3 regions of the Peribacillus sp. YIM B13477 genome follow, and region 2 is predicted to be linked to each of the others. Evidence: riboswitches for the same ligand, from Rfam matches in the RefSeq annotation. Region 2 holds a riboswitch; each other region holds the start of a gene.
The links. A riboswitch is a leader RNA that binds a small molecule or an ion and turns the genes downstream of it on or off. The one in region 2 is predicted to bind S-adenosylmethionine.
Positions count from the first base shown of each region.

Region 1 (5,995 bases), on a different contig from region 2:
TTGGAAATAAGCTTAAATGGATGGTGGAGGGGCTTAAAGATACCAGCAATTTCAATCTCCTTCTTGCAGGAAGTACAGGAAATGGCAAGACATCCTTTATTCAGTCAATCGTTGGAGAGAGCATTGCTGCTGAGGACCATTCTTCCCTAGTCAGTGTCAAAGACGGGGATGATTTGGAAATCCTTGAAATTACCGATACAGATAGCAAAGTTGTCGAGGAGCTAACTGATTTGGATGAAACACGCCGTCAGCGCGGGACTATAGTCGATGTGACAATCATCAGTGACTACCTAAGAAATAATCATTTGCGATTATTGGATACACCGGGGTTCAATGGGGAACAAAGCGTGGAATCCGATTTCCAAGGCTATTTACATGGCAGTGATGGCCTGATGTTCGTTCTTGACGCCCGGGCTCCTTTCACCGGCAGCGAAAGGGATCTGTTATTGGAAATTCAAATGAAGGCACCTAAACTGCCGATCCATTTCCTATTAAATAAAATGGATACGATATACAGTGATCAGGTCGCAGTCCGGATGGAAGACGAAACATGGGATAAAGTTAATGCATATTTCCCGAATGCGAAAGTGTTCGCTTTCTCCAAACATTATGACAGCAGGCAGCAATTGAAGGACCTTTCAGCCTTCCTTGAATCGAATTATCAAGATGATAATTGGAAGGAAAGAAGATCTGAAAAAATCCTGACATTCATTCGTAAAACCTTATCTTATCTATTAGAAAAACGGGTTGCCAATGAGCGGAAATGCGAGCATTCCATCTCTTGGAATGAGCAGATGGAAGTCAAACTGAATGGAGCGGTCAATCAACTGGCTGATCTGGAAAAAGAAAAAAGTGAAAATATCATAAGGTCGTATCGTTCGCTTAAGGACGAAGTGAAAAGTCAGCTTTATTCAAAAATTCCTGAATTACTGAGGGATTGCTCTAAATCGTTAACGGAAAGCAGTGATTTCAGTCAGGTCCATGTACAGTTAAACCAGGAAATGAATGAGCGGATTCAAAACTTCATTTCTGACAAGATCATGCCTCAATATTACCGTTCTCTTCAAGACTGGATTGCCAGTTCCCAAATGGAGTTCACACAAAGCCAGCAGTTCATGGATGAGATGAGTGCCGGATTCAATGAATTATACAAAGAAGAACGGATTATGCTGGCAGGTGACTTCAGGGTATTGGATGACTGGCGCCGTGATGCCGACCGGATGACAAGCAGTATCCGCATCGAAAACGTTAATATCCTTTTGCGCAGGACTCCATCACAATTGCTGCTTAAAGGAGCAGGGAAGCTATTTGGGGCGATACCGCAAAATAAGGCCAATATGTACAATCGTTACAAGAAATACCTGGAAAGTGAAGATTACCTGGATGTTGCCGAAATGATCACGGAACGTTTCCTAACCCAATTTGGATTGTTTGAAAAATCATTGGATCGGGACATCTCACTTTTCTATCGCAGTTCATTTGCCTTACTTCAAAAAACGATAGAGCAGACGCAGACGGAAATAAAAGACTACCAGGCTGCATTGGAGCATATGAAAGAAAATCCGGAAGTTTACCGTGATCCGATCACGTTGTTCGAAGTGAAATTAAGGCAGTTGGAGAGGCTTGAAAAAATCGAGAAAAAGCGTCTAGCCCAGCTTCAAAGAAAATAAAAATAACGGGAAACATTTCAAATATTCAAAAATCTATTGACTTTACGACTATATCCCTATAAAGTGATAATTACGAAAACGTAACACAATATATCTCTTATCAAGAGTGGCGGAGGGACTGGCCCTAAGATGCCCAGCAACCGTTCCATTAGGAATTGGTGCTAAATCCTGCAAAACAGAAATGTTTTGACAGATAAGAGAGGGACAAGTCTGCAAAACAGCCGATTAAACCTCTCTATATTAGAGAGGTTTTTATTTTGGAATTTACACCGACTTAACTGATAAGACTAATGAGAAAACATGGAGGGGAAACAAGATGAGAAGGTCTATTAAAGGGATATTCATTTTTGCCATCGCTTCGGCTTTGCTTTTAACGGGTTGCTCTGCAGGGCAGAGTTCCACAGAATCGAAGAAAGAAGAAAAAGTATCATTTGAAAATGTCCCGGAAAGATTTGCTGATGGCGATGGAGCCAAGATCAAAGTGATCCGTAAAATTGGCGGTGATGATCATACTGCCCAATACTTGGCGGGGGCGAAAGAAGAAGGAGAAGCACTGGGATTTCAAGTCGATACGTACACAGCCAATGGTGATACGGCTAAATTCCATGATGCGATAGCACAGGCTTTGGAGGAAGATTACGACGGCTATATCATTTCACATGGTGATGATGCCGCAACTGTAAATGACGTTCAGAAGTTGGTTGATGCAGGTAAAAGCGTTGTCACATTCGATTCAATAAGCGATCTATCTAAAATAGAGGGCGTGACATTAACTTCACAAGATGATGAAGCGCTGGCAACACTGGCTTTCGATAAACTGATAAAAGAACAGAAAGGTGAAGCGGCAATTGCATATCTTTGGGTGGATGGTTTTCCTCCAATGGTAAGAAGAAATGCAGTCTATAAGGAAAAACTAAAAGAAAATCCTGGGATTAAAGAAGTCGAAAGATTCGGAGTGGCATCCGCTGATACTTCGGTTCAGACACAAAATGCTGTAGCCGCAATGCTGAATAAATACCCTAAAGGTAAATTGGATGCCATTTTCGCAACATGGGATGCCTTTGCTATCGGTGCAGCCCGGGCGATTAAAGAAGCGGGCCGCGATGAAGTGAAGATATATGGAATTGATGTTTCGAATGCAGATCTCCAGGAAATCCAATCCGCTGATAGCTCTTGGTCCTACACGGCAGCGGTCGATCCCAAGTTGATCGGTGCAGTGAATATGAGGATATTGGCTAAAAAATTAGCGGGTGAAGAAACACCGCAAACATATGATTTGGAGGCTTCATTCATTTCGCAAAAGCAAATCCAAGCTTCAAAAGAAGCGGTAAACATGGCCAACCTGTCTAATATTGTCGATGGCTGGGGTGTATCGACGGAATTTGAAGAAGATTGGATGAAGGTTTTGAAAGATCATTATAAAAAATAAAAAGAGACACTCTCTTTCCAGCGAAGGGAGTGTCTGTTCAATAAGGGGGAATGGACATGGGCAAGCAACTAGAAATGAAGATGATTTCGATTGAATTTCCGGGGGTGAAGGCGCTGAGTGATGTTGATTTTTCCGTACAATCAGGAACAGCCCACGCATTGGTCGGTGCAAACGGAGCAGGGAAATCGACGTTAATGAAAGTTTTATCGGGAGCCCATGTTCATTATTCTGGTGACATTTTTATTGATGGGATGAAGCGGGATATCCGCTCGCCAAAAGCTGCTCAGGAACAGGGCATTCAAATAGTTCATCAGGAAGTGGATACCGCCCTCATCCCATATTTAACAGTTGGGGAAAATGTAATGTTGAATGATATGGTACAAAACATGGGAAAAAAACAAAGGGTACATTGGAAAGAACTGCACAACAAAGCCACTTCTATTCTTGAAGATATGAAAATTCATGTCCCTTCGAAAAAGTTGGTTAGAGACCTGACCTTGGCTGAAAAACAGATGGTCCTGATAGCAAGAGCCGTTTCGACAGAATGCAAATTCCTGATTCTCGACGAGCCAACTGCTCCGTTAAGTCATACGGAGACGACGGAACTTTTTCGAATTGTAAATGAATTAAAGCAAAAAGGCGTGGCAATCATTTTCATTTCACATCGTCTGCCTGAGATTTTTGAAATCTGTGAGGAAATTACGATCATGAGGAATGGGGAGCGTGTCACTTGTCGAAAAATCGAGGACATAACCCGTGCCGAAGTGGTAGAGAACATGCTCGGGAAAACCATGGATGAACAGTTTCCTGAAGTGAATGCTTCGATTGGAGACGTAATTCTGGAAGTGAACGGATTGTCAGATGCCGAGAAAGTTAAGAATGTCAGTCTGAATATTAAAGCAGGCGAGATAATCGGCTTGGCTGGGCTGGTCGGGGCTGGGAAAACGGAGCTGTGTAAAACCCTTTTCGGTCATACGTCCATCACAGCGGGTGAAGTCATCCTGAATGGTCGAAAGCTTTCTCTGAAATCACCGCATGAAGCAGTAAAAAGCGGGCTGGCACTTGTACCTGAGGAACGCAGGAAAGAAGGGGTCCTTGTACAGGAATCAGTCTCGGCAAACTTGACTGCAGCCAGTCTCGGTAAATTCTGCAAAACATTCAGTGTCGTCGATCGTAAGGCGGAAAAGGAAAAGGCAAAGGAAATGATCGCAAGTCTTGGCATTAAGACTCCTTCAGGGGAAGTGAAGGTTGAAAACCTATCCGGTGGTAACCAGCAAAAAGTTGCCATTGGAAAATGGCTTATGGCAGATGCGGATGTATACATATTCGATGAACCAACGAAAGGGGTCGATGTCGGAGCCAAGAAGGATATATTCGAATTGATTGCAAAGCTTGCAAGGAATGGAAAGGCGATCATTTATGCATCCTCCGAGCTTTCCGAAATCATTGGCATTACCAACCGGACCTATGTGTTATATGACGGGAGCACTGTCATCGAATTAGAAACAAGCAAAACGAATGAAGAAGAACTACTATTCTATTCAACAGGAGGTAAATAGGATGAGCATACCCATTCCTGTTACACAGACAGCGAAAGCGAAGAAAAAGGTGGAACTATTCGACTTTTTCTATAAATACGGCACAATATTGACGATTATCATTCTGATTGGAATTTTCGCCGTATCCAATCCATCTTTCATCCAAACTTCTAACCTGATAAACATCCTGCGTTCCATTTCAATCGTGACCATCATTGCGATCGGCATTACGATATCACTGACCGTGGATGGCTTCGACCTTTCCGTCGGCTCCGTCGCATCATTGGCCAATGCCATCGTCATCTCGATGTTTGTCTGGTTTTCTCAGGATACATTCATCGCCATATTAGCTGCGGTCGGTGCCTCACTTTTCGTAGGGGCTTTGAATTCATTCATGATCGTTAAATTGAGAATTCCCGACATGCTGATGACTTTGGCTACCATGTTCATTATCCAGGGAATTGCCCTTACCTATACAAAAGGAGCCACGGTTTCGCAAAATATGGTCATGCCCGACGGGACATTCGCAACAGGACTGATCAGCCCGTTTTTCGCCAAAATTGGCCAAGTGCCATGGATAATCCTGATCATGGCCGTCATTGTGATAGCGACCCATATCTTTTTGACTTATACGAAGCACGGTCGTTATATGTACATTATTGGGGGAAATAAGGAAGCGGCGAGACTTTCCGGGATATCGGTTAATAAATACAAAATCCTTGCCTATCTGCTTTCGGCTCTATTTGCTGCAATCGGGGGGATTGTCCTTGCTTCAAGAGTCATGACATCAGAAATCAATTCAGGGTCACCCTATTTAATGGATGCCGTCGCGGCAGCCTTCATTGGTTCCTCCGTTTTAGGAGCGGGAAAACCGAATGCCTTTGGAACCTTCATCGGTGCAGTCCTGATCGGAATCCTTCAAAATGGGCTGATCATGATGTCCGTTCCGTATTACGCGATGGATATCGTCAAAGGAACAGTGCTGGCCCTTGCACTCGCTGTAACCTATTACAAGCAAAAACATTAAAAAGAATTCGTTACGTTACTCAATAATATGAAAAAATCCTGTTGTAATGCAACAGGATTTTTCCTTTTTAAAAAGGGGTGGGTTAAGGAGATCGTCATCATTTTACTTACGCTAAAATGGTGGCAGGAGCACTTTTTGAACCCTCATTTTGGAGTATAAAGATTGACCGCAATTGTAATTTTTATAGGGACCTTATTTACCTTTTAATAAGATTGATAATGATCTATTGTAAAGTATGAACATTCATATCATATACTTATCTAAAGGAGAGTGTAAACTTATGCGAGAAACCTGTGTTCCGGCAGGTGTGAAACCGAATGAAACTGGCTTT
Region 1 covers NZ_JBHZPD010000008.1:98,914-104,908, forward strand. Annotated here, with positions in the region: gene ACFX4H_RS21030 (GTP-binding protein) at 1-1,670, shown strand, start outside; SAM riboswitch class I at 1,765-1,870, shown strand; gene ACFX4H_RS21035 (sugar ABC transporter substrate-binding protein) at 1,987-3,099, shown strand; gene ACFX4H_RS21040 (sugar ABC transporter ATP-binding protein) at 3,156-4,658, shown strand; gene ACFX4H_RS21045 (ABC transporter permease) at 4,660-5,664, shown strand; gene ACFX4H_RS21050 (winged helix-turn-helix transcriptional regulator) at 5,945-5,995, shown strand, end outside.
Region 1: linked by a shared signal. The riboswitch ahead of ACFX4H_RS21035 (sugar ABC transporter substrate-binding protein) and the one ahead of ACFX4H_RS05440 (YezD family protein) in region 2 are both predicted to bind S-adenosylmethionine.

Region 2 (5,995 bases):
GGAAATAGATGGGTGAAACCGGTCTTATCTTTATAAAAGAAGGTTGATATTTTTGAAAAAAGGGCAGCAAACCAAAGAACGAATCATAAATGTAGCCCGGACTCTTTTTGCCACTAAAGGTTTTGACATGACAAGAACGAATGAAATTGCCTCTGCATGCAATGTTTCCGAAGCTACTATTTACAAATACTTTGACAGCAAAAAAGATTTGCTTTTGGCTACAATTACCCCTAATGAAAAAGAGGAATCTGAAGATGGGACTAGCCATCTATCCACGGATAATCTAGTGGAGAATCATGTTACTACCATGATAAAAAAAATTCTTGAAAATAAAGAACAGTTTTCGATATTATTTAGGGAAACACAATTCGATCAAGATATTTCAAAGCAATATGTAGATCAGATTTTCAGGCCAAATGCCAGGCATATTGAAATACAGAAGAGAATAGATAGCGGAGAGATACAATATATCTCTGATATTATATTATTTAATGTAGGGATCATTTCTTTCACATTGGCTTTATCTACACATTATGAGATCCATCAACAAAAAAAGGAGCCATATTTTACTTCTGAACGAATTAAGAGCATTGCTCAACTTTTGGTATATGGTATTCATGGGAAACAAAATCATACATAATGAAACGGTCATATTTAAGGGCATGAGCATCAAGCCGTAAATATGACCGTTTCTTTTTTCATTCAGAGTAGATGTCCAGAGTGTAAGATTTGACTTATATTTTTCAGACAATTACGATAAATGTATACTTCACGAAATGCTCTAAGAAAATTATATCTGGAAATCTTGTAACATTGGAGGGTATCAAATGAGCGATATCGTAATTTTATCAGGAAGTCCGGCTATTCCATCAAGAACGGACATTTCACTAAAACATATTCAATCATTAGTCGAAAATGCAGGATTTACTACAGCTTATTTCTCGATTACGGATTTCACAGCAGATGATTTATTCCAAGGGAAATATAATAGCGAGGATATCTCAAAGCTTTCAGAGAGAATTCAAGCAGCCAGAGGAGTCATTATAGGTTCACCGGTTTATAAGGCTTCTTATACAGGTGTATTGAAAGCATTGATTGATCTGCTGCCAGAAGGTGCTTTTAAGGGTAAGCCGGTGCTGCCAATCATGATTGGTGGAAGTAACAGGCATCTATTGGCGATTGACTATGCGCTTAAACCATTAATTTCAATATTAAAAGGCGAGCCGATGCAGGGGATTTATTTTGTTGATAAGGAAATAGATAAACAGAATCCAGAAAACCCAATCAATGATTTGCATTTAATTGATCGCGTCCAGAGTCAGGTTCAAGAATTTGTAGAAGCGATACAGTTAAGAAATTAATGACTTCAATAAATTAATTCCTTCTATAAAAAGACTGGAACCCTAGAATTTTTTTTTAGAATAACACGCGTCAATAATAGGCCTAATAATGAAAATAGACTCATTTTTTTGGAGACTTTATCTAAAAAGACGAGTCTATTTTCGCATTTATATGAACATAAAATCATAAATTGAATAGTGTGTATAAAAATAACAGTTCATCCATAATATTAAACCAAGTTATTTTATAAGAAAACTCCATTGACAAGGATTAAATATATGTTAATATTTAAAATAATAAAACTTATCCAGAGCGACGGAGGGAATTGGCCCTTTGAAGTCCAGCAACCTGCATGATGGATGCAAGGTGCTACCTCCAACAAAATGTTGATCATTTTGGAAGATAAGGTAAAGATATTTACCTTGCGATCTTTCCATCATGGAAAGATTTTTGTTTTTTGTGAAAATTTTAGGGAGACCATAACAATGTAAGGTTGTATGGAATTATATAAATCTAAGAAATTTAAAATAAAATATTCGCGGATTTTCTTAAAGGAGGAACTGGTTTGGATAAAGAGAATCAGCTTGAAGAAATTTTTGAACGACTTCAAGAAATGCTTAATTCAATGAAATATGGATCCATTACACTTATTGTCCAGGATGGTAAAATCATTCAAATGGAGAGAAATGAAAAACTAAGAATTAAATAAGGTATCTGCTGACTAGAAAAACTAGAGGCGGGTTTAACTGATATAAAGAGAGTATTGGTTAGATTCGTCTCTTTTTCCTAGATTCAAATAACCCGGGGAATATTACAACGGGAATTGATCAACAGTTACTCTAACCTGATACAGCAAGTTTTTAGAGGGGGCTACAAAGTTGGCTGCATTAATAAACTATGAAAATTTCAATACAGGGGACTTCCCTGTATTTCCTGAAGACACTGAGACAAAAGGTGCTTTGGAAGTTCTTAAATGGGCGAATGACCATTATGGTGACAAACTGATTTATGCTTGCAGTTTTGGTATTGAAGGCATCGTGCTTACGGATTTATTGGCGAAGGTCAATCCTTCGGCAAAAATAGTTTTCCTAGATACAGATGTTCATTTTGAGGAAACTTACCAATTGATCGAGGAAGTGAAGAAGCGATATCCGAAGCTTTTGATCGAAATGAAGAAACCTGACTTGACGCTTGAGGAACAAGCGGCGGAATATGGCGATGAATTATGGCTTAGAGATTCCAATAAGTGCTGTAACATCCGTAAAATCGTTCCGCTTACAGATGTGCTTTCATCGGCAACAGCCTGGCTTTCGGGACTGCGGAGGGAGCAATCCGAAACAAGAGCTAAGACCGAGTATATCAATAAGGATAATAAGTTCAAATCAGTTAAAATATGCCCACTCATACATTGGACATGGAAAGATGTTTGGCGCTATGCCCACAAAAATGGACTTCCATATAATGTCCTGCATGATAATGGATATCCGAGCATTGGATGTAAAACGTGTACTGCACCTGCCTTCAATGCAGATGATTTACGCTCTGGCCGTTGGCAAGGAGCTCAAAAAACGGAATGCGGATTGCATTTATCTTAAATAAATAGAAAGTATAGGCTTAAATAAATAGAAACCATAGGGGGAAATTAGCATGACAATCAGTTTACCGCACGGAGGAACATTAATCGATCTTTGGGAACCAAAATATGATTTTAGTAAAATAACGAAGTCAATCGAAATCGATGAAATTGCTTTGAGCGATCTTGAATTGATAGGGACTGGTGCTTACAGCCCGATTAAAGGATTCTTTACAAAAAGTGACTATGAGACAGTGGTAAAGGATATGAGGCTTAGCAGCGGACATGTATGGAGCATCCCGATTACGCTGCCTTTGACCGAAGAAACTGCAGGAAGCCTTACTATAGGTGAAGAAGTAACATTAACCCATGATGGTGAAACATACGGGGTTCTCTCCGTTTCTGATATTTACACTCCAGATAAGCAATTGGAAGCGACATTGGTATATCAAACAGCTGATGAGAAGCATCCTGGAGTGAAAAATTTATATAACCGCGGGGATGTATATGTCGGCGGGGAAATAAAGTTGATCAAGAGAATAGAGCGTCCGCTATTTCAAGCTCATTATTTGGACCCAGTCGAGACAAGGAAGGCTTTCGCTGAAAAAGGATGGGAAACGGTTGTTGGTTTCCAAACAAGGAACCCTGTTCACCGTGCACATGAATATATTCAAAAGACAGCATTGGAAATCGTCGACGGCTTATTCTTAAATCCTCTCGTCGGTGCCACTAAATCAGATGACATTCCGGCAGATGTAAGAATGGAAAGCTATAAAGTGCTGCTTGACAAATATTATCCTAAGGATCGCGTCTCCCTTGCAGTTTTCCCTGCTGCCATGCGTTATGCAGGACCTAGAGAAGCCATTTTCCATGCGATGGTCCGTAAAAATTATGGTTGCACCCATTTTATCGTCGGACGCGATCATGCGGGTGTGGGCGATTATTATGGCACATACGATGCCCAAAAAATCTTCGGGAACTTTAACGCAGATGAGTTAGGAATCACGCTATTATTCTTTGAACATAGTTTTTACTGTAAAGCATGTGGCAATATGGCTTCCGCTAAAACTTGTCCGCATGGCAAGGAAGACCATGTCATCCTGTCTGGAACGAAGGTAAGGGAAATGTTGCGTAATGGAGAAATTCCTCCAGCTACCTTTAGCCGTAAGGAAGTCATCGAGGTGTTGATAGAAGGTCTAAAAAAAAATGAAGTTTATAACTGATTTGACATAAATGGAAGGGTCACATGAAGAGGGGGATTATCAAATGAGTAAAAGTACGAATGTCACATGGCATGAGACGTCATTGACAAAGGAGCACCGACGGAAGCAGAACGGGCATGAAAGCACGGTTCTATGGTTTACAGGACTATCGGGTTCCGGAAAATCAACGATTGCAAACGCGGTCGCTAAAGAGTTATACAATCGGAATATTCGAAGTTATGTTTTGGATGGTGATAATATCCGTCATGGCTTAAATAAAGATTTAGGTTTTTCTGAAGAAGATAGAACCGAGAATATTAGGCGGATTGGTGAGGTTTCCAAGTTATTCGTGGATAGTGGGCAGTTCGTATTGACCGCTTTCATATCACCTTTCAGGGCAGATCGGCAGATTGTACGTGATTTACTCGAAGAAGGGGAGTTTATTGAAGTATACATAAAGTGTCCGATCGAAGAGTGTGAAGTGCGTGATCCAAAAGGGCTTTATGACAAGGCCCGTAAAGGCATCATTAAAGATTTTACCGGAATCGACTCTCCATACGAAGAACCTGAACAACCGGAAATCATTTTAGAATCCGACCAATACAGCATTGAAGAGTGCGTTGAACAGGTAATCGGTTATTTAACAGCAAAGAAAGCGATTTAATCAAGGAGGAAATGTAATGGTTTACGAGAAATTTTGGTCGGAAAATCCACTAATCGCTAAAAATAAAACGGAAATCTGGAAATTGGAAAAAGATGGCTTGAAGATATTTGATGATATTCCACATTACGCAGCAAATGGGTTTGATTCCATCCCTAAAGAGAAATGGGATATGTTCAAGTGGGCAGGTTTATACCTGCAACGGCCAAAAGAAGCTGGTTATTGGATGATGCGAGTCGTAATTCCCGGAGGTATCCTGACTTATGATCAACAAATAACTCTAGCTAACATCGCTAAAGATTACGGGAGGGATGTATATGACATTACAACCCGTCAAGCCATTCAATTCCATTGGCTGACCATCGAACAGGTCCCGGATATATTGAATCGTTTAGAAAAGGTTGGAATGACTACGGCTGGAGCTTGTGGTGATATAACCCGCAATATCATCGGTAATGCATTGGCAGGCATCGATCCTGATGAACTTTTTGATACACGCGAGGTACTTTATGATGTATTTGAGTATTTCCGCCTTAACGAAGACTATTCGAACCTTCCGAGGAAATATAAAATGTCCATAAGTGCTAATATCCATAATGCTTCAAATGCTGAAATCAACTGTGTTTCATTCAATCCAGCTACTAAAGTAATTGATGGAGTAACGGAAGTCGGTTTTCACGTAAAAGTAGGGGGTGGGCTTTCCTCCGTTCCGATGCTGGCAGAAGAACTTGACTTATTCATTTTACCTGAAAAAACTGTGGAAGTGGCTGCCGCCATCACGACGATATTCCGTGACTTTGGGTACCGTGAAAAGCGTCATCGCTCACGTTTGAAATTCCTTGTCGCTGACTGGGGTCCTGAACAATTCAAGGAAAAATTGCTGGAATACACCGGTCCGCTTCCTGAAAAGGGAGAAAGTGCGGTGAAAGGATGGAATGCAGGGTATTTCTACGGCATCCATAAACAAAAGCAAGATGGTCTGAACTATGTTGGCGTCAATATACCAGTTGGTCGTTTAAACCCAGACGAAGTGATCGAATTTGCCGAACTTGCAAAAAAATATGGAAATGGTGAAATCCGCAACTGTAATTCTCAAAATCTAATCATTCCTAATGTGCCGGATGCAAAACTTGAGGAATTAAAGCAGGAATCCATCTTTGAAAGATTTCCATATCAACCAAAGAAATTCATTGGGTATTCCGTTTCGTGTACAGGCAT
Region 2 covers NZ_JBHZPD010000001.1:1,111,892-1,117,886, forward strand. Annotated here, with positions in the region: gene ACFX4H_RS05430 (TetR/AcrR family transcriptional regulator) at 53-640, shown strand; gene ssuE (NADPH-dependent FMN reductase) at 828-1,361, shown strand; SAM riboswitch class I at 1,642-1,750, shown strand; gene ACFX4H_RS05440 (YezD family protein) at 1,907-2,050, shown strand; gene ACFX4H_RS05445 (phosphoadenylyl-sulfate reductase) at 2,220-2,936, shown strand; gene sat (sulfate adenylyltransferase) at 2,989-4,137, shown strand; gene cysC (adenylyl-sulfate kinase) at 4,181-4,780, shown strand; gene ACFX4H_RS05460 (nitrite/sulfite reductase) at 4,797-5,995, shown strand, end outside.

Region 3 (5,995 bases), on a different contig from region 2:
AGCGGTTTTATCTAAATTTTGATTAGAGCGGGTGTGCAAGACTCCACACGAAAGGGCGCGTCCAGGGGAGACCCAACGGCGCTGATGGCGGACAGCCCACGGAGAAGCGATTGCCTGTAGGGGAAATCAACTTTCAAAATTTACAAACCGTAAAAAATCTATAGGCAAGGTTTTATCTAATTTCAAAACAAAGTTGATCGGAACGGAAGGTGCGAGACTCCTGCGGGAAAAGCGAGTCGAGGGGTGACCCCGCAGGCGCAAAAGCCCCGAGGGCGGACCGCCCGCGGAAAGCGAGTGCCTGGAGTGGAAATCGACGTTCGAGATTTTACAACCCTCATAAAAACTGCAGACAGGTTTTATCTAATTTCAAAACAAAGTTGATTGGAACGGAAGGTGCGAGACTCCTGTGGGAAAAGCGAGTCGAGGGGAGACCCCGCAGGCGCAAAGGCGCCGAGGAGGCTCCCGGACCGCCCGCGGAAAGCGAGTGCCTGGAGTGGAAATCAACGTTCGAGATTTTACAACCCTCATAAAAACTTCAGACAAACTTGATTTTCATCGAGTTTGTCTACAGTCTGAACACCGTTCTATAAGAACGGTGTTTTTTCAATCCCAGCTCGAAGGCAGCAGAATTACCAATCTTAACTTTTTGAATTTTTCGTCTTTAATGATTATAATGATAGAAAATAGATAAGAGGGTGCAGAAAATGGAACATTTGCCTACTTCATTACTGACGGATATATTGACTGAAAAAATCAAAAGGGATTCAAGCGAGCAATACGGGGATTTTGTCAGCTCGATCAACTCGTTGACAGAAGAACAAAAAACCATGGAGGGCCTCAAACAATTTGACCATCATTTTGATAAGTTCCTGCCACAGCTCGATTTAATGATTTCCACCCAAAACCATGAAGCGATCATGAATATGAAAGCGACGCTTTTGGACCTATTCGCCAATGACTTGACCTTCAAATCCATTTATCTTCTATCCACTGCATTATCCAACAAAAAGGAACTTCCTCATTTGAACCAATTTATGTACCCGGTTTCTTTCTGGGCACCGGTCATCAAGTCGAACGAATTGCTTAAAAACGCAGGCTGATCCAAAAAAACTGCCGAAGGCTAACTTCGGCAGTTTTTCATTTATCCTGAAGTATGTACGGAATCAAACGACATACCCTAATATCTTTAAACGGTTTTCAACAAAACTCAGTGCATATTGAAATACATCATCACGCTCCGGTTCATTGAAGATTTCATGATAAAGCTTCGGCCATTCCTTATATTGCTTTTCACTGGCCAAATTATAATTGAACCACTCACGAACCGCCTTCTTGTTCACGATTCGGTCATCTCCGCCCTGCATCACCAAAAGCGGAACATCCTGAAATTCAGGAATCTCTTCAAAAGCATCCTTCATAGCCTGTGCAAGCTCGCGATACCAGCGAACCGAAACCTTTGTGATATATAAGGTATCGTTTCTATCGGATTCACGAATTTCCGCACTTCTCGTCGCCATTTCAGGTGTCAATCCGGAATCCACCCTGAACTGAGGCATAACGATGTTCAAACCATGCGAGAGCATTGTAAGGAACTTCCGCGGCTTCGTCACGAGGCCCAAGCAAGGAGAAGAAAGAATCACCCCTGCAATGTCCCATTCCTCTTCCTGAAGAAGGCGTATCGAAATCAAACCGCCCATGCTGTGTCCAAGTAAAAAGACCGGCAACGAATATTCATAAGCCTCTTCTATCCAGCTTTTCACTTCGTCCAAATACTCATCAAAGGAATCGATATGTCCCCGGTAGGCGCGAGTAGTCATACCCTGCCCAGGAAGGTCGCCCATGACGACATGGTATCCAGCCGAAAGCCACATTTGTGTTACCCACTTATAACGTCCGTGATGTTCCATTGCCCCATGAATGATGACAATGACGCCCTTTGCGTCTCCTTCTGTCTCCCATTTCCACATTCGAAATCCCCCTTTCACTTTTCACTTGTTGTGTACGATCCATGATAGTTGAAATAATATATATAAATTATAACCATATTCGTGATTTTCGACAAAAAAGAAATCTAACAAGTTGTACATTGCTATTATAAATAGCCAAGTGTATTTGCATACGGTATATTAAAATAATACATAAAAACATTCACTTCGGAAAGGAAATGATTGAAAATGATTATTTATCCGTATAAAGGCAAAGAACCTGAAATTGCTGAAAGCGCTTATATTGCTGAAAATGCTGTCGTCACAGGTGATGTCAAAATTGGCGACGAAACATCAATCTGGTTCAATTCCGTCATTCGCGGTGATGTATCCCCAACCATCATCGGAAAAAAAGTCAGTATACAGGATAACAGCATCCTGCACCAAAGCCCAAATAATCCATTGATTATCGAGGATGAAGTAACCGTTGGACATCAGGTCATATTACATAGCTGTAAAATCCGCAAAGGAGCTTTAATCGGCATGGGATCGATCGTACTTGATGAAGCCGAAATCGGCGAAGGGGCTTTCATCGGTGCCGGCAGTCTCGTTCCCCAAGGCAAAGTCATTCCACCGAACATGTTGGCATTCGGACGTCCAGCTAAAGTCATCCGTGAAATCAATGAAGAAGATCGTCAGGATATGGAACGCATCGTACGCGAATACGCAGAAAAAGGCCAATACTATAAAACGGCGGAACGAATAAAGTAATGCACGAGCACTTGACTGAAAATTACGAGTATTCAACGTAACTCACGAGTATTTGCTCCAAATTCACGAGTAAATCGCTCTAACTCACGAGTATTTGCTCCAAATTCACGAGTAAATCGCTCTAACTCACGAGTATTGCTCCAAACTTACGAATAAATCGCTCTAACTCACGGGTATGGCCCTTAAAGTTTAATTATTTCTTTGGGATTTCTTGAATTATTCCCGCAGACGGCTAAGTTAATCCATAAAAAAGGTGCCCCGCAAATAACGGGACACCTTTTTTTATATGAATTACGCTTGTGCTTTTAATGTTTCTGCTTTGTCCGTGCGTTCCCATGGAAGATCAACATCTGTACGGCCGAAGTGTCCGTATGCAGCTGTTTGTTTGTAGATTGGGCGACGAAGGTCAAGCATTTTGATGATACCAGCTGGACGAAGGTCGAAGTTTGCGCGAACTAGGTCAACAAGGACTTCTTCGCTTACTGTACCAGTTCCGAACGTATCAATGGAGATTGATACAGGCTCTGCCACACCAATTGCGTATGCCAATTGAACTTCCGCTTTGTCGGCAAGGCCGGCTGCCACGATGTTTTTCGCAACGTAACGTGCAGCGTATGCAGCAGAACGGTCAACTTTAGTAGCATCCTTACCAGAGAATGCACCGCCGCCGTGGCGAGCGTATCCGCCGTAAGTATCAACGATGATTTTACGTCCAGTAAGACCAGCATCCCCTTGAGGTCCGCCGATTACGAAACGGCCAGTCGGGTTGATGAAGTACTTAGTATCTGCATCGATCAACTCGGCTGGAACGACAGCTTTGATCACATGTTCTTTTAGATCGGCTTGAATTTGTTCAAGCGTAATTTCTGCATCATGCTGTGTTGAGATGACGATTGTATCTACACGTACAGGACGGTTATTCTCATCATATTCCACGGTTACCTGTGTTTTACCATCAGGGCGTAGGTAAGCAAGAGTTTCATCTTTACGAACTTGAGCCAAGCGGAATGAAAGTTTATGCGCCAATGAAATCGGAAGCGGCATAAGCTCTTCAGTTTCATTACAAGCGAATCCGAACATAAGACCTTGGTCCCCTGCACCGATTGCATCGATTTCTTCATCTGACATGTTTCCTTCACGAGCTTCCAATGCTTTATCGACACCAGCTGCGATATCGGCAGACTGCTCATCAATGGAACTCAAAACGGCACAAGTTTCAGCATCGAAACCGTATTTCGCACGTGTGTAGCCAATTCCTTTAATCGTATCACGAACGATACGCGGGATATCCACGTAAGCGGACGTTGTAATTTCACCAGCAACAAGTACAAGACCTGTAGTTACACTAGTTTCACACGCAACACGTGCATTTGCATCCTTAGCTAGGATAGCATCTAAAATGGAATCTGAAATCTGATCACAAATTTTGTCCGGATGGCCCTCTGTAACAGATTCAGAAGTAAATAGACGTTTCTTTGACATCATATTTCCTCCTTGGAAGTTAGTATGTTGTAGGCATAAGCCTGTTTTTACGGAACTCGTTTCCCTCATTAGTTTCAACTATAGACACAGAATTACTTATAAAAAACACAAAAACCTTCCCTGGCAAATGAGGAAAGGTTTAAAATTCTGTCTTCTATCCTTTCACTCTTATCGTTCAAGGGTTTTTTACCTTGCTCAGGTTAGCACCATCACCACTATTCCTTGAAGACCTTCGCTTTATTTTCGGCGATCGATCTTGGAGTCAAGTTCAATATGGCAGGTTGCTGGGTTTCAAAGGGCCTGTCCCTCCACCAACTCGGGATAAGAGAATCCGTACAATTTAAGATATTATCGTATCTGGCTGGAATTTGTCAATGCTTTTCTAAAAAGAACATTTCCACCCAGAATGGCGTTCATTTGAAAAAACATGTTGATACAACGTCCTAGAGGGGTTTACAACGCAATATACGAATAGAAATGTTGTAAATTGCCATTAATAATAAAGTACTGAATATCTAAAAGGAACGACATCCTGACTTTCCTTTTAGACATATATTGTTTACTTACTTCCTATTTAAATAAATTTTTCCTCATGAAAGTATATGCGATCATCCTGACTCGGTTCCTGCCGGATTAAAATGATTAATGCGGCCAGCTGAAAATAATCACAAATTAAAAGAAATAGTATAGACTAATTAAATGAATGTGTTATACTAATTATAATCTAAAAACTCAAACAAAGGAAGGTACCTCATATATGAATTCTGTAGACGTTTCTAATGAGTTACACCAATTATTAACAGGAAACAATGTGCAAACTCAACTATCAGTTCCTCAATTGGTCGAAAAAGTACTAAGCAGAAATGAAGGCGTTTTAACATCAACCGGCGCGGTAAAAGCTGAAACTGGCAAATATACCGGTCGTTCACCTAAAGATAAATTTATCGTGGAAGAAGCATCCGTTAAAGATAAAATCGATTGGGGTCCCGTGAACCGGCCGATTTCCGAAGATGTGTTCAATAAACTATATAATAAAGTAGTTGACTACCTAAAAGCAAAAGAAGAGATTTTTGTTTTTAAAGGTTTCGCTGGTGCAGACGAATCGTCACGTCTTCCCATCCGTGTTGTCAATGAATATGCTTGGCATAACCTTTTCGCCCATACATTGTTCATCCGTCCAAACGAAGAGGAGCTGAGAGGTCACGAAGCTGAATTCACGATCCTTTCTGCACCTAACTTCAAAGCGGACCCAGAAGTGGACGGAACTACATCCGAAACGTTCATCATCGTTTCATTTGAACGCCGTACGATCCTGATCGGCGGAACGGAATATGCAGGAGAAATGAAAAAATCGATCTTCTCGATCATGAACTACTTACTTCCAGAGGCTGGAATCCTTCCAATGCATTGCTCTGCTAACGTAGGACGTGAAGGGGACGTCGCTTTATTCTTCGGACTGTCCGGTACAGGCAAAACAACTTTATCAGCAGACACTAGCCGTAAATTGATTGGCGATGATGAGCACGGCTGGTCTTCTAACGGCGTATTCAACATCGAAGGCGGCTGCTATGCAAAAACGATCAACCTTTCACGTGAAAAAGAACCGCAAATTTTCGATGCAATCCGTTTTGGTGCTGTATTGGAAAATGTTGTTGTTGATCCGGATACGCGTGAAGCGAACTATGATGACAGTTCATTGACTGAAAACACTCGTGCTGCTTACCAAATGCAAGCAATCGATAACATCGTGAACCCAAGTATTGCAGGACATCCAAATACAATCATTTTCTTAACGGCTGATGCTTCAGGCGTTCTGC
Region 3 covers NZ_JBHZPD010000004.1:32,226-38,220, reverse strand. Annotated here, with positions in the region: gene ACFX4H_RS14105 (hypothetical protein) at 705-1,100, shown strand; gene ACFX4H_RS14100 (alpha/beta hydrolase) at 1,164-1,967, opposite strand; gene ACFX4H_RS14095 (gamma carbonic anhydrase) at 2,178-2,696, shown strand; gene metK (methionine adenosyltransferase) at 2,988-4,181, opposite strand; SAM riboswitch class I at 4,344-4,506, opposite strand; gene pckA (phosphoenolpyruvate carboxykinase (ATP)) at 4,936-5,995, shown strand, end outside.
Region 3: linked by a shared signal. The riboswitch ahead of metK (methionine adenosyltransferase) and the one ahead of ACFX4H_RS05440 (YezD family protein) in region 2 are both predicted to bind S-adenosylmethionine.